Regions from separate parts of the Ferrimonas sp. genome, predicted to be linked through region 1. Evidence: predicted binding sites of a transcription regulator. Region 1 holds the regulator's gene; each other region holds the start of a gene.
What was found. The regulator sigma-54, encoded in region 1, starts transcription at its own class of promoters, with help from an activator protein. The targets are predictions, from matches to a motif close to GTTGGCACGNNNNTNGNNT.
Positions count from the first base shown of each region.

Region 1 (3,094 bases):
AAGCGGAGATGCGCCAGTCCGGCAGCCTGGTTCAGGGCGACACCATCCAGTACGATCTGGAGAAGCAGATGCTGGTGGCCGAAGGCAACAAGGATGAGCAGATCACCACCATCTTCCAGCCCGCGGAAGCCGACCTGAAATCCCTGGCCGAGCCCAAGGAGAAGAAAGAGGGTGAGAAGCAGCAATGACCCGCTCAACCCTGACCGCAGAGAAATTGGCCAAGGCCTACAAGGGCCGGGAAGTGGTCAAGAATGTTGGCCTTGAGGTCAGCACCGGCCAGATCGTGGGTCTGCTTGGCCCCAATGGCGCCGGCAAGACCACCACCTTCTACATGGTGGTGGGCCTGGTGCAGAACGACCGGGGGCGGATCCTCATCGACGGTGAGGAGATCACCCTGCTGCCGATGCACAGCCGGGCCCGAAAGGGGATCGGCTACCTGCCCCAGGAATCCTCCATCTTCCGCAAACTGTCTGTGTACGACAACCTGATGGCGGTGCTGCAGACCCGTAAAGGGCTGAGCCAGTCCCAGCGGGTGGAGAAACTGGAGCAGTTGCTGGAAGAGTTTAACATCACCCACATCCGCGACAGCCTTGGGATGAGCCTGTCCGGCGGCGAACGCCGCCGGGTGGAGATCGCCCGGGCCCTGGCCGCCGATCCCAAATTCATCCTTCTCGACGAGCCCTTCGCTGGCGTCGACCCGATCTCGGTGATCGACATCAAGAAGATCATCCAGCACCTGAGGGACCGCGGCCTGGGCGTACTGATCACCGACCACAACGTCCGTGAAACTCTGGACGTCTGTGAACACGCCTATATTGTCAGCCACGGCGAGCTGATCGCCCAGGGCGAACCCGCCGCCATCCTCGAGAACAAGCTGGTGCGCTCGGTATACTTGGGCGACCAGTTCAAGCTATAGTAATTTGAACTCCCGACCAGGAATACAACCGGAAAAAACAAGAAGGAATAAGGACAGGTTGTTGTAAATGAAGACTTCTCTACAGCTAAAGCTGGGACAGCAGCTCACCATGACCCCGCAGCTGCAGCAGGCCATTCGCCTGCTGCAACTGTCGACTCTGGATCTCCAACAAGAGATTCAGGAGGCCCTGGATGCCAACCCCCTGCTTGAAGTCGAGGAGGATCTGAGCCCAGCCGTCCCCGACACCCCGGATGCCCCTTCCCGGGATGAGCTCGAGCCCGCCCCGGAAGCCGCCAGTCTGGACACCAGCGAGGCCCTGAGTCAGACCGACATGCCGGATGATCTTCAGGTCGACGCCTCCTGGGATGAATATTACACATCCTCCCCGGCCCCCATGGCCAGTCGGGAGGATGACATGCCCTTCCAGGGCAGCACCGGTGACAGCCTTCAGGGCCACCTGCTGTGGCAGATGGAACTGACCCCCATGTCCGATACCGATCGCGCCATCGCGGTGGCCATCATCGATGCCACCGATGAACGCGGCTACCTGACCCAGACTGCCGAGGATATTCTCGAAGCCATGGGCGACGACGAGGTCGAGCTGGACGAGGTGGAGGCGGTACTCAAGCGAGTGCAGCGCTTCGACCCTGTGGGCGTCTGTGCCCGGGATCTGGCGGAGTGCCTGCTGGTGCAGTTGAGTCAGTTCGATGGGGCGACTCCCTGGCTGGCTGAGGCCAAGATGCTGATTCAGGAAAATATGGATCTGCTGGCCAACCGCGACTTCCGCGGACTGATGCGCAAGACCCGCCTCAAGGAGGAGGAGCTCAAGGAGGCGATGGATCTGATCCAGACCCTCAACCCTCGTCCCGGCAGCGCCCTGGTCAGCGACAATGACCAGTACGTGATTCCCGATGTGGCCGTCTCCAAGCGCAAGGGGCGCTGGGTGGTAGAGCTCAATCCGGACACCATGCCCAAGATCCGCATCAACGAGCAGTATGCGGCCCTGAGCCGCAACAGCCGCAACCAGGCGGACAGCCAGTTCGTCCGCGGTCACCTGCAGGAAGCCAAGTGGTTCCTGAAGAGCCTGGAGAGTCGCAACGATACCCTGCTCAAGGTGGCCAACTGCATCGTCCAGTTCCAGCAGGGGTTCCTGGAATACGGCGACGAAGCGATGAAGCCCATGGTGCTCAACGATGTGGCCGAAGCGGTGGACATGCACGAGTCCACCATCTCCCGGGTGACCACCCAGAAATATATGCATACGCCCCGTGGCATCTTCGAGCTGAAGTACTTCTTCTCCAGCCACGTCAGCACAGACAGTGGCGGCGAGTGCTCATCCACGGCAATTCGTGCTTTAATTAAAAAATTGGTTGCTGCAGAGAATCCTAAGAAACCTCTCAGTGACAGTAAAATGGCGGAGCTGCTGGCAGAACAGGGCATCAAGGTGGCGAGACGGACCATCGCCAAGTACAGGGAAGCCCTGGGCATTGCTCCATCCAATCAGCGGAAACAGCTGTAACCAGCAAAAAAGGAGGAACCTATATGCAAATCAATCTGACCGGTCATCATGTCGAGATCACTACCGCTCTGAGAGATTATGTGCACACCAAGTTCGACAAGCTGGAGCGCCACTTTGACCATATCTCCAACGTCTACGTGGTGCTGAATGTGGAGAAAACACAGCAAACCGCCGAAGCCAAACTGAATCTGAGTGGCCGCGAAGTGTACGCGACCCACCACCACGACAACATGTACGCGGCCATCGACGGCCTTATCGACAAGCTGGACCGTCAGGTCATCAAGCACAAAGAGAAAATTTCACGCCATTAATCATGGACATATCCACGTTACTCAGCCCGGAGTGCGCCACCATCGCCGCTCCGGGCCTAAGCAAGAAGCGCGCCCTGGAGATGATCTCCCAGTTGGCGGGCGAGCATCACGGCAACCTGAACCCCCAGCAGCTGTTTGAAAGCCTGCTGGCCAGGGAGAAGATGGGTACCACCGGCATCGGCAAGGGGATCGCCCTGCCCCATGGCCGGCTAGCCAACATCGACCGCCCCATTGCCGTGTTCATCAAGTGCGACGAAGCGATCCCCTTCGACGCCATCGATGGCAAGCCTGTGGACCTGCTGTTTGCCCTGTTTGTCCCCGAGGACGCGGTACAGGAGCACCTGGCCA
Region 1 is NZ_JBLXDO010000001.1:344,320-347,413, reverse strand. Features, by position in the region: gene lptA (lipopolysaccharide transport periplasmic protein LptA) at 1-188, shown strand, start outside; gene lptB (LPS export ABC transporter ATP-binding protein) at 185-916, shown strand; gene ACN0RV_RS01615 (RNA polymerase factor sigma-54) at 984-2,435, shown strand; gene hpf (ribosome hibernation promoting factor) at 2,459-2,746, shown strand; gene ptsN (PTS IIA-like nitrogen regulatory protein PtsN) at 2,749-3,094, shown strand, end outside.

Region 2 (3,094 bases), on a different contig from region 1:
ATCAGTACGCCGTTGATGCGCTGACCGATGTCGCCGCCCTTGTGAGGGCCGTACTTGAAGAAGGTGTGGTAGATCAGGCCGGTACCAGAGGTCAGAGTCATGAACTCGGTCTGGAAGCCGATCAGGCCGCGAGAAGGCATGATGAAGTCCATGCGGATACGACCCTTGCCGTCAGGGGCCATGTCGGTCAGCTCAGCCTTACGCAGACCCAGCTTCTCCATGATGCTGCCCTGGTTCTCCTCTTCCACGTCCACGGTCACGGTCTCGTAGGGTTCTTCCAGCACACCGTCAACGGTACGCAGAATCACCTCGGGGCGGGATACCGCCAGCTCGTAACCTTCACGGCGCATGTTCTCGATCAGAACACCCAGGTGCAGTTCACCACGGCCGGAGACACGGAACTTGTCCGGATCATCGGTCTCTTCCACGCGCAGGGCCACGTTGTGCACCAGCTCTTTCTGCAGACGCTCCAGAATGTTACGGGAGGTCACGTACTTGCCTTCCTGGCCGGAGAACGGGGAGGTGTTCACCTGGAAGGTCATGGTCACGGTGGGCTCGTCCACGGACAGGGCAGGCAGAGCCTCCACTTCGTTGGGGCAGCACACGGTGTCGGAGATCTTCAGCTCACCCAGGCCGGAGATGGCGATGATGTCGCCCGCCTGAGCTTCTTCAACTTCGTGACGCTCCAGACCCAGGTAACCCAGAACCTGGCCAACCTTACCGTTACGGATGGTGCCGTTGGCGCAGTTGATGGTCACCTGCTGACCCACCTTCACCTTACCGCGGCTCACGCGGCCTACGCCGATTACGCCAACGTAGGAGTTGTAGTCCAGCTGAGAGATCTGCATCTGGAAGGAACCGTCGACGTCGCCCTGGGGCGCTTCCACCTGCTCAACAATGGTTTCGAACAGGGGAGTCATGTCGGTACCGGTCTCTTCGGCGTCATGGGACGCCCAGCCGTTCAGAGCGGAGGCGTACACCACCTGGAAGTCCAGCTGCTCGTCGGTGGCACCCAGGTTGTCAAACAGGTCGAATACCTGGTCCATCACCCAGTCGGGACGGGCGCCAGGCTTGTCGATCTTGTTGATCACCACGATGGGCTTGAGGCCCTGGGCGAATGCCTTCTGGGTCACGAAGCGAGTCTGGGGCATGGGGCCCTCTTGGGCGTCCACCAGCAGCAGTACGCTGTCCACCATGGACATGACCCGCTCTACCTCACCACCGAAGTCGGCGTGTCCGGGAGTGTCCACGATGTTGATGCGGTAGTCGTTCCACTTGATGGCAGTGTTCTTAGCCAGAATGGTGATACCGCGTTCTTTTTCCAGATCGTTGGAGTCCATCACCCGCTCATCCAGCTCGGTGCGGCTCTCCAGGGTTCCGGACTGCTGCAGCAGCTTGTCTACCAGGGTGGTCTTACCGTGGTCGACGTGCGCAATGATCGCAATATTTCTTAATTTATCCAGCACTGTTCTGCCTGGCTCCATATTAGGTTGCATCAAAAAGGCGGCCATTCTACTCTGTCATCACGCATCAGGACAGTGCTTTTTTTCACCAACGGACGCAAGCCATGGACGCCGCTGCCTTATCCCGGGTGCAATGCACCAAAAATGACCACATCCTGCACCATTTCGGTGCAAATACGCGTCCTCTCACCCCCCTCTCCTGTAACAATCTCTTCATAATCAGCCACTTAATTTTTTGGCACACCTCTGGCATAAGAGGTGACAGAAACTTAGGGGCGCAATCGCCATTTGGAGGTAAATCGGATGTCTGTCGAACACGTATTGGAACTGATTAAAGAAAATGATGTGAAGTTTGTCGATCTGCGCTTCACCGATACCAAGGGTAAAGAGCAACACGTCTCCCTGCCCACCCACCAGGTGGACGAAGATTTCTTCGAAGAGGGCAAGATGTTCGACGGCTCCTCCATCGCTGGCTGGAAGGGAATCAACGAGTCCGACATGGTGCTGATGCCTGATCCTGCCACCGCGATTCTGGACCCCTTCACCGAAGAGGCGACCCTGAACATCCGCTGTGACATCATCGAGCCCACCACCATGCAGGGCTACGATCGTGACCCACGCTCCATCGCCAAGCGTGCCGAAGGCTACATGCGCTCCGCCGGTTTCGCCGACGAAGTGTTCTTCGGTCCCGAGCCTGAGTTCTTCCTGTTCGACGATGTGAAGTTCCACACCGACATGGCCGGCTCCATGTACCGCATCGATGCCGAAGAAGCCAGTTGGAACTCCGCCAAAGATTACGAAGGCGGCAACATGGGTCACCGTCCCGGCGTCAAGGGCGGCTACTTCCCAGTGGCCCCTGTGGACTCCTCCCAGGACCTGCGCTCCGCCATGTGTCTGGTGATGGAAGAGATGGGCCTGACTGTTGAAGCCCACCACCACGAAGTGGCCACTGCCGGTCAGAACGAGATCGCCACCAAGTTCAACACCATCGTTGAAAAGGCTGACGAAATTCAGATCTACAAGTACGTGGTACACAACGTTGCCCATGCCTACGGCAAGTCCGCCACCTTCATGCCCAAGCCTGTGGTCGGTGACAACGGTTCCGGCATGCACTGCCACCAGTCTCTGCTGAAAGATGGCGTCAACCTGTTCGCTGGCGACAAGTACGGCGGCCTGTCTGAGACCGCCCTGTACTACATCGGCGGCATCATCAAGCACGCCCGTGCCATCAACGCCTTTGCCAACGCGTCCACCAACTCCTACAAGCGTCTGGTTCCCGGCTTCGAAGCCCCGGTAATGCTGGCCTACTCCGCCCGTAACCGTTCCGCTTCCATCCGCATCCCTGTGGTACCCAGCCCGAAAGGCCGTCGTATCGAGGTGCGCTTCCCCGATCCAACCGCCAACCCCTACCTGGCCTTTGCGGCCATGCTGATGGCTGGCCTGGACGGCATCAAGAACAAGATCCACCCCGGCGAAGCCATGGACAAGGATCTGTATGACCTGCCTGCCGAGGAAGCCGCGGAGATCCCAACCGTTGCCGCCTCCTTCGCTCAGGCCCTGGACTGCCTGGACGCAGACCGCGAGTTCCTGACTGCCGGTGGTGTATTCTCCGATGACTACATCAACTCCTA
Region 2 is NZ_JBLXDO010000028.1:20,888-23,981, forward strand. Features, by position in the region: gene typA (translational GTPase TypA) at 1-1,484, opposite strand, end outside; gene glnA (glutamate--ammonia ligase) at 1,767-3,094, shown strand, end outside.
Region 2: glnA (glutamate--ammonia ligase) is a predicted target of sigma-54. The motif match lies at 1,698-1,716, and genes of this name have one in related genera.

Region 3 (3,094 bases), on a different contig from region 1:
CCTGAGCATCTCATCGATGGCCCGCAGGCGGGGACCGTCGTTCCACAGAACCCGGTGGCTCTGGGGCAGGCGGCCAAAGAAATCCAGGGCATGCCGATACTGATCCCGGTCGGCCCTATCCAGACCGATGACAATCTCCTCCAGATAGGGCACCTGGGCCAGCTCCTCAACGATGTTGTCCAGGGCCGGCCCCTGCAGCTCGCTGTAGAGAGAGGGCAGCACCAGGGACATGGGCCGGGATTTGCTGAACCGTATCAGCTCGCTTTCCAGTTCATTGATGTCGCGGTCGGTCAGATTGTGCAGGGTGGTGATGATGCCGTTCTGATAGAAATCGCCCATGGTACTTTTCCTTAGCCTTTACGATTCAATGCTCTGGTCCGTTGGACACGTCGCGGTTCTAACCTTTGGTAGCAAGTGTGATGCCAGCCGCCTGTTGGCAAGCGCCAGCCTGGGCTGAGCATCAGGGAAACCGGTACTGGTCCAGCAACAGGTTGATGGTGTCGTTCCACCCTTGTGGGCCGCAGCGCTCTGTCACCAGCGTCCGGGCCCTTGTGGCATCGCTAAGGTTGGGAGGCGGGTTGACCGGAGAGCGTACCAGCACCGGGTGCTCGGCAAGCTCCAGCATGGCCACATCGTTGTCTCCATCGCCCAGGGCGATCACCAGAGGCAACTCTCCCCCCTCCATGGCCCAGTGCCGGGCGTAGGCCTGCCTCAGGGGCGCCAGACAGCGCCCCTTGTCGCTGTGGCCCACCACATGAAGGAAGCGCCCGCCCATCAACAGCTTGAGCCCGTAGCCCTCCACCGCCCGCTTCAATGTCTTCAGGTCGCTGCTGCTGCCCTGCCAGAGCAGGGGCTCAGAGAACTGACGCTCCAGCGCCTGCTCGGCGCTGTCGCCGTCCAGGCCAGTGTGGTCCATCAGGGTGGCCACATCCCAGTTGGCAAAGCCCTCCAGCTTGAGGCCGGTGTCCCGACGAATTTGAGTCAGGGCGGAGAGGATCTGCGCCCGATTTGCACCAAAAGCTTGCATGCGATAGCCGGGCGCTGCACCAGTGTGGTGCTCCTCGGCCTGCGGGCTTGGGTCCACTTCCGGCGGCCAGAACAGGGCGGCGCCGTTCTCCACCACAAAGGGGGTGTGGTTGTTCAGCTGCGCCCTCAGTGGCGCCAGCTCGGCGGCGGTCTTGCTGGTGTTGAGAATGACGGGGATCCCCAGGCGCTCCAGCCGCTCCAGGGCGGGCACGGCAGCCTGAAAGCTGTAGTTGTGATGATCCAGTAGGGTCCCGTCGAGATCGGTGACCACCAGCAGTTTGGGTGTGTGGGCCATCCATGCGCTCCTTTGCTCAGCAGTGGATGAGTATAGCCAAGCAAAGATTGGCCCAAGATGAATTTAGGAAAAGGTGGGGTTTCTTTGGCGGGGAGTGACGGTCAACGTCAACAGCCAAGCCACTGGATACCGGCGTCCGCCGGCAGAACTGTGCTAAAGGATTCCATAGGGTGTTGAGCCGGCTGCTTGCAAAACTGCAGCGGTGTGTACGCCAAGATCGAAACCAAAGCCACTGGATACCGGCGTTCGCCGTCATGACTGTGCTAAGGGATTCCATAGGGTGTTGAACCGACTCCTTGCGAGTCTGCGGCGGCGGGTAAAGGCGAGTAAGGCCGATAGCTAATACGCTGGATTTCACCCTTCGCCACAATGACAAAAAGGGCGGCTGGACTTAGTTCAGGTCCACCAACTCGAGGGGGACTTGGTGAGCCAACAGGTGTTCCTGGGTGCGGGTCTGTTTGTACCTGTCCATCACCAGCAGTGCCTGCTTCAGCGGTTCCGGCAGAGGTGAGGTAAAGAGTCGGCGGGCCTGCTCCTGCTGCTTGTGCCAGCGCGGCTCGGCCCCTTTGAGCTGCTGCCACTGGGCAGAAAGGAGAGTGTCCCAACACTCTCGGGCAGGAAGCAACATCTGCTCGGCGCCGCTGGAAAGGCCAATCTCCAATCCGGCCGGGTCGAAGTCGCCAAAGTAGACCAGGGGCAATCTGCCCTTAAAGGCCCGGAAACACTGATAGGCGGCGTTGGTTTGCTTGTCGGCGGACGCATCGCCCCGAAAGAGAAACAGCCCTTTTTGCAGTTCGGCGGGCAGGCTCAGGCGAGTCAGTTCGGTCATCAACGCCAGATTCTCCACCAGCACCAGATGGGTGTGGTCTAAGCGGTCGCCCATCTGATGAAGTGAGCGCCAATTGACCTGCTGGCCGGCCTGTTCAAAGGGCGGCAGGGGGGTGGCCGCGCCGTCGATATGCCAATGGGACAGGGGACGGCACAGCACCAGATCCTCGCCTACGGCTCTGGCACTAAGCTTCTCATCGGCCTGGGTGGCCGCCTGGTGGTGGCGGCTTTGGGTGTCGGTGATGAAGTGCGGGTCGCAGGGGTCGCCCAGACCGTCGCGCTTTAACTCATCGCGCAGCTGACTCAGATGATCGCGGCTGATGTAGAGCCGGACTCTGGCGCGACCGTCACCACGGCGCTCACCAAAGTCGTAATCGCGGTGTAACCGACTCGCCAAGGCACCGAAGGCCACCTCCCGCTCCTGCCAGGGACGGGTGAACCAGTCGGCCAGGGTGAGTCGTTCCCTGCGATTGAGGGTCACATCAGGCCACCTTGATGGTCACGTCGCTGTAGGTGAAGTTGTTGTTGGTGCCGGGCACCAACTGCTCCTCCATCTCCAGGGCGATGATGCTCTGCTGCTGGGGCGCCAGCTTGCAGTAGTAGCCGAACACCAGCTCAATCCACAGCTGCGGGTCAATTTCATGGCTGTCCTTGAGCCAGGCGGGCTGCTGGGTCTGCCAGTGCGCCAGGGCGGAGAGGCCGTGGTCGGCCAGCACCGCCTGTTCGAAGAAGTGCTCCACCTCGTCCAGCACCCAGTCGCTGAGGTAGGCGAGGATCTCCAGCTCTTCGCTCTCGACGCTGACACCGTCCCTATCGCCCACCATGGGGGTGCTGGGGGCCTGACGGCGCAGGTGCTGGACAATCTCCACCAGGTCCTGCTCGATGGCGCTGCTCCGCACATCCACCAGGCCGCCGGTGACCATGGCCGGCGCCAGTTTCAACTCC
Region 3 is NZ_JBLXDO010000033.1:10,503-13,596, reverse strand. Features, by position in the region: gene ACN0RV_RS18850 (glycosyl transferase) at 1-339, opposite strand, end outside; gene ACN0RV_RS18845 (HAD-IIB family hydrolase) at 461-1,321, opposite strand; gene ACN0RV_RS18840 (hypothetical protein) at 1,713-2,630, opposite strand; gene ACN0RV_RS18835 (hypothetical protein) at 2,632-3,094, opposite strand, start outside.
Region 3: ACN0RV_RS18845 (HAD-IIB family hydrolase) is a predicted target of sigma-54. The motif match lies at 1,360-1,378, and genes of this name have one in related genera.

Region 4 (3,094 bases), on a different contig from region 1:
GTTCCGTTTCCTCCGTAAGTTTGTCGACGACTGCACCTGTTCAGATTCCTCAGACCGCCGGTCAGCCTCAGAAGACCGCCGTAGTGGATGTGTCCATCAACGTGAATGCCGGGGACATCTCCCATGATCCGGCCAACTTCGACCCCACGGATCCGACCACCTACAACAACGCCACCTCGGTGACTGTGTACGACTCCCTGGGTGAGCCGCACATCATGACCCAGTATTTTGTCAAACCACCTGGTGGTGCGGTAACCGGCAACAACCAGTGGCTGACCTTCTTCACCATGGATGACAAACCGGTGAATATCGGTGACGCCGCAGGTGCTTCGATCAATGGCACCTGGGATCAGGACACCGACGGTGATGGCACCGCAGACAACCTGGGGGTGGCCGCACAGAGCGCCAGTGGCCATACTGCGGCGGTACTGACCTTTGATGACACCGGTAACTACACTGGTTCCAACCCCACCATGATTCAAACCGTGGCTTTGGGGACTGTGGCCGGAGGTGCTGGCGTGATTGGCCCGGGGGCCGATGGTACCCAGCGGGTGGAGTTCCGCATGGACAACCCCACCCAGTACGCCTCCAAGTTTGAGGTGACCAAGTTGAAGCAGGACGGCTCCACCGTAGGTCGACTCACCAACGTAGAAGTGGCGGCCGACGGCCTGATCAGTGCGACCTACTCCAACGGTACCGAAGTGCCCCTGGGTAAGGTGGCTCTGGCGCGTTTTGCCAATGAGCAGGGTCTTACCCAACAGGGCAACACCTCCTGGAAGCAGAGTCAGGCGTCCGGCGAAGCCCTGTTGGGTGAACCCAACACAGGGACCTTCGGTGCTATCAACTCCGCCGCCCTGGAGCAGTCCAATACCGACCTGACCACCGAGTTGGTGGACCTGATCAGCGCCCAGCGTAATTTCCAGGCCAACTCCCGTGCCCTGGATATCGCCAACCAGCTGCAGCAGAACATCCTGCAGATCCGCTAAGCTTGGATTGCCGCCCCTGCCGGGGGCGGCAACCCCTTTCCCCTTGTTCCCCTCCTTTCATTTCTGAATCCCCCCTGAACCGCCATATTGCTGCGATTTTGATTTTGGCATAGCTATTGCATTCCCTTGGCTAGTTAACGTCATTGCCGACTGTGGGAGTCACCCTTGGACAAGATGCTTTATATCGCCGCATCAGGCGCCAGCCAGAACATGTACGCCCTGGGCGTGCATGCCAACAACCTGGCCAACGCCCGAACCGACGGTTTCAAGGCGGATCTGCATCAGGCGCGCAGCATGCAGGCGTTCGGTGAGGGGTTGCCCACCCGGGTGTTCGCCATGAATGAGCGTCCGGCCAGTAACTTCGATGCCGGCAGCCTGAAGACGACCGGGCGAAGCCTGGACGTGGCCATCAAGGGTGAAGGCTGGTTTGTGGTCGAGGATGAGCAGGGCAACGAGGCCCTGACCCGTGCCGGCTCGCTGAAGATCGACGAAGGTGGCATGCTCACCAACGCCCAGGGCCGCCCCATCATGGGTGCAGCAGGCCCTATCTTCCTGCCTCTTCCAGTAGAGAAGGTGGAGATCGCCACCAACGGCATCATCACCGTGCGCCCTCAGGGCGCACCGGCCAACGCAATGGAAGAGGTGGACCAGCTTCAGATGGTTAACCCGCCAATCAATACTCTGACCAAGGGCGAAGATGGCTTGTTCCGTGCTTTTGGCGGCGAAGCCTACCTGCCCGATGCAGAGGTGGAGTTGGTGGCGGGTGCTGTCGAGGGCAGCAACGTCAGCCCGGTACATGAACTGGTGGGCATGATCGAGATGCAGCGTCAATTCGACATGCAACTGAAGATGATGAAAACCGCCGAAGAGAACGACAGGTCAGCCGCAAAACTGTTGCGGGTGTAACGGACATTTAAAGGGTAAAGAGTATGCAACCGGCACTTTGGATCAGTAAAACAGGCCTGGACGCTCAGCAGACTGAAATCTCCAACATCTCAAACAACCTGGCCAACGCCAGCACCGTGGGCTTTAAGAAGAGCCGCGCCGTGTTTGAGGACCTGCTCTATCAGACCATCAACCAGGCTGGGGGCATCAGCGCCCAGAACACCGAGCTGCCCAACGGCCTGACCCTGGGCGCCGGCACTAAGGTGGCGGCCACCCAGCGCATCTTCTCCCAGGGCAACATGGAAACCACCAACAACAGCCTGGATCTGATGATCGACGGCCCCGGTTTCTTCCAAATTCAGATGCCAGACGGTACCCAGGCCTACTCCCGAAACGGTCAGTTTACCCTGGACGAAGAGGGGCAGATGGTGACTCCGGGTTCCGGTTACGTGCTGGATCCAGGCATCGTCATCCCGGAAGATGCCCAGTCGGTGACCGTCTCCTCCGAGGGTGAGGTGTCGGTCCGAGTTCCCGGCCAGGCGGCCAACGTGGTAGTAGGTCAGATTGAGATCTCCAACTTCGTCAACGCCAGTGGTCTGGAGCCCATCGGTCAGAACCTGTTCCTTGAGACCGGCGCCAGTGGCGCGCCCATCGCCGGTGTACCCGGCCTGGATGGTCTGGGCTCCATCCGTCAGGGCGCCCTGGAAACCTCCAACGTCAATGTGACCGAGGAGCTGGTGAACATGATTGAAGCCCAGCGGGTGTACGAGATGAACTCCAAGGTGATCTCCACCGTGGATCAGATGCTGGCCAACCTGAACCAGCAACTCTAAGGAGCCTTAGATGAGACACTGGATAGCCGCAGCTAGCCTGATCACCCTGGTAGGGTGCACCTCGCCCGGTGCCCCGATTCCGGATGATCCCTACTACGCCCCGGTTTACCCCGAGTTGCCTCCGACCCAGGTGGTCAACACCGGCTCCATCTATCAGGATGCCTACGCCAACGAGCTCTACTCCGACATCAAGGCCCACAGGGTCGGCGACGTGATCACCGTAGAGCTGGTGGAGGCCACCAAGGCCAAGAAGAGCGCCACCAATGAGATGAAGAAGGACAACTCCATGTCCCTCGATCCCATCACCGCCGGCGGTGGCCCGGTGACCATCAACGGTCAGACTCTGGATCTCAACTACAAGGAGAAGCTGGATCTCTCCAAAGAGGCCGA
Region 4 is NZ_JBLXDO010000022.1:63,107-66,200, forward strand. Features, by position in the region: gene flgE (flagellar hook protein FlgE) at 1-986, shown strand, start outside; gene flgF (flagellar basal-body rod protein FlgF) at 1,152-1,892, shown strand; gene flgG (flagellar basal-body rod protein FlgG) at 1,916-2,704, shown strand; gene flgH (flagellar basal body L-ring protein FlgH) at 2,715-3,094, shown strand, end outside.
Region 4: flgF (flagellar basal-body rod protein FlgF) is a predicted target of sigma-54. The motif match lies at 1,090-1,108, and genes of this name have one in related genera.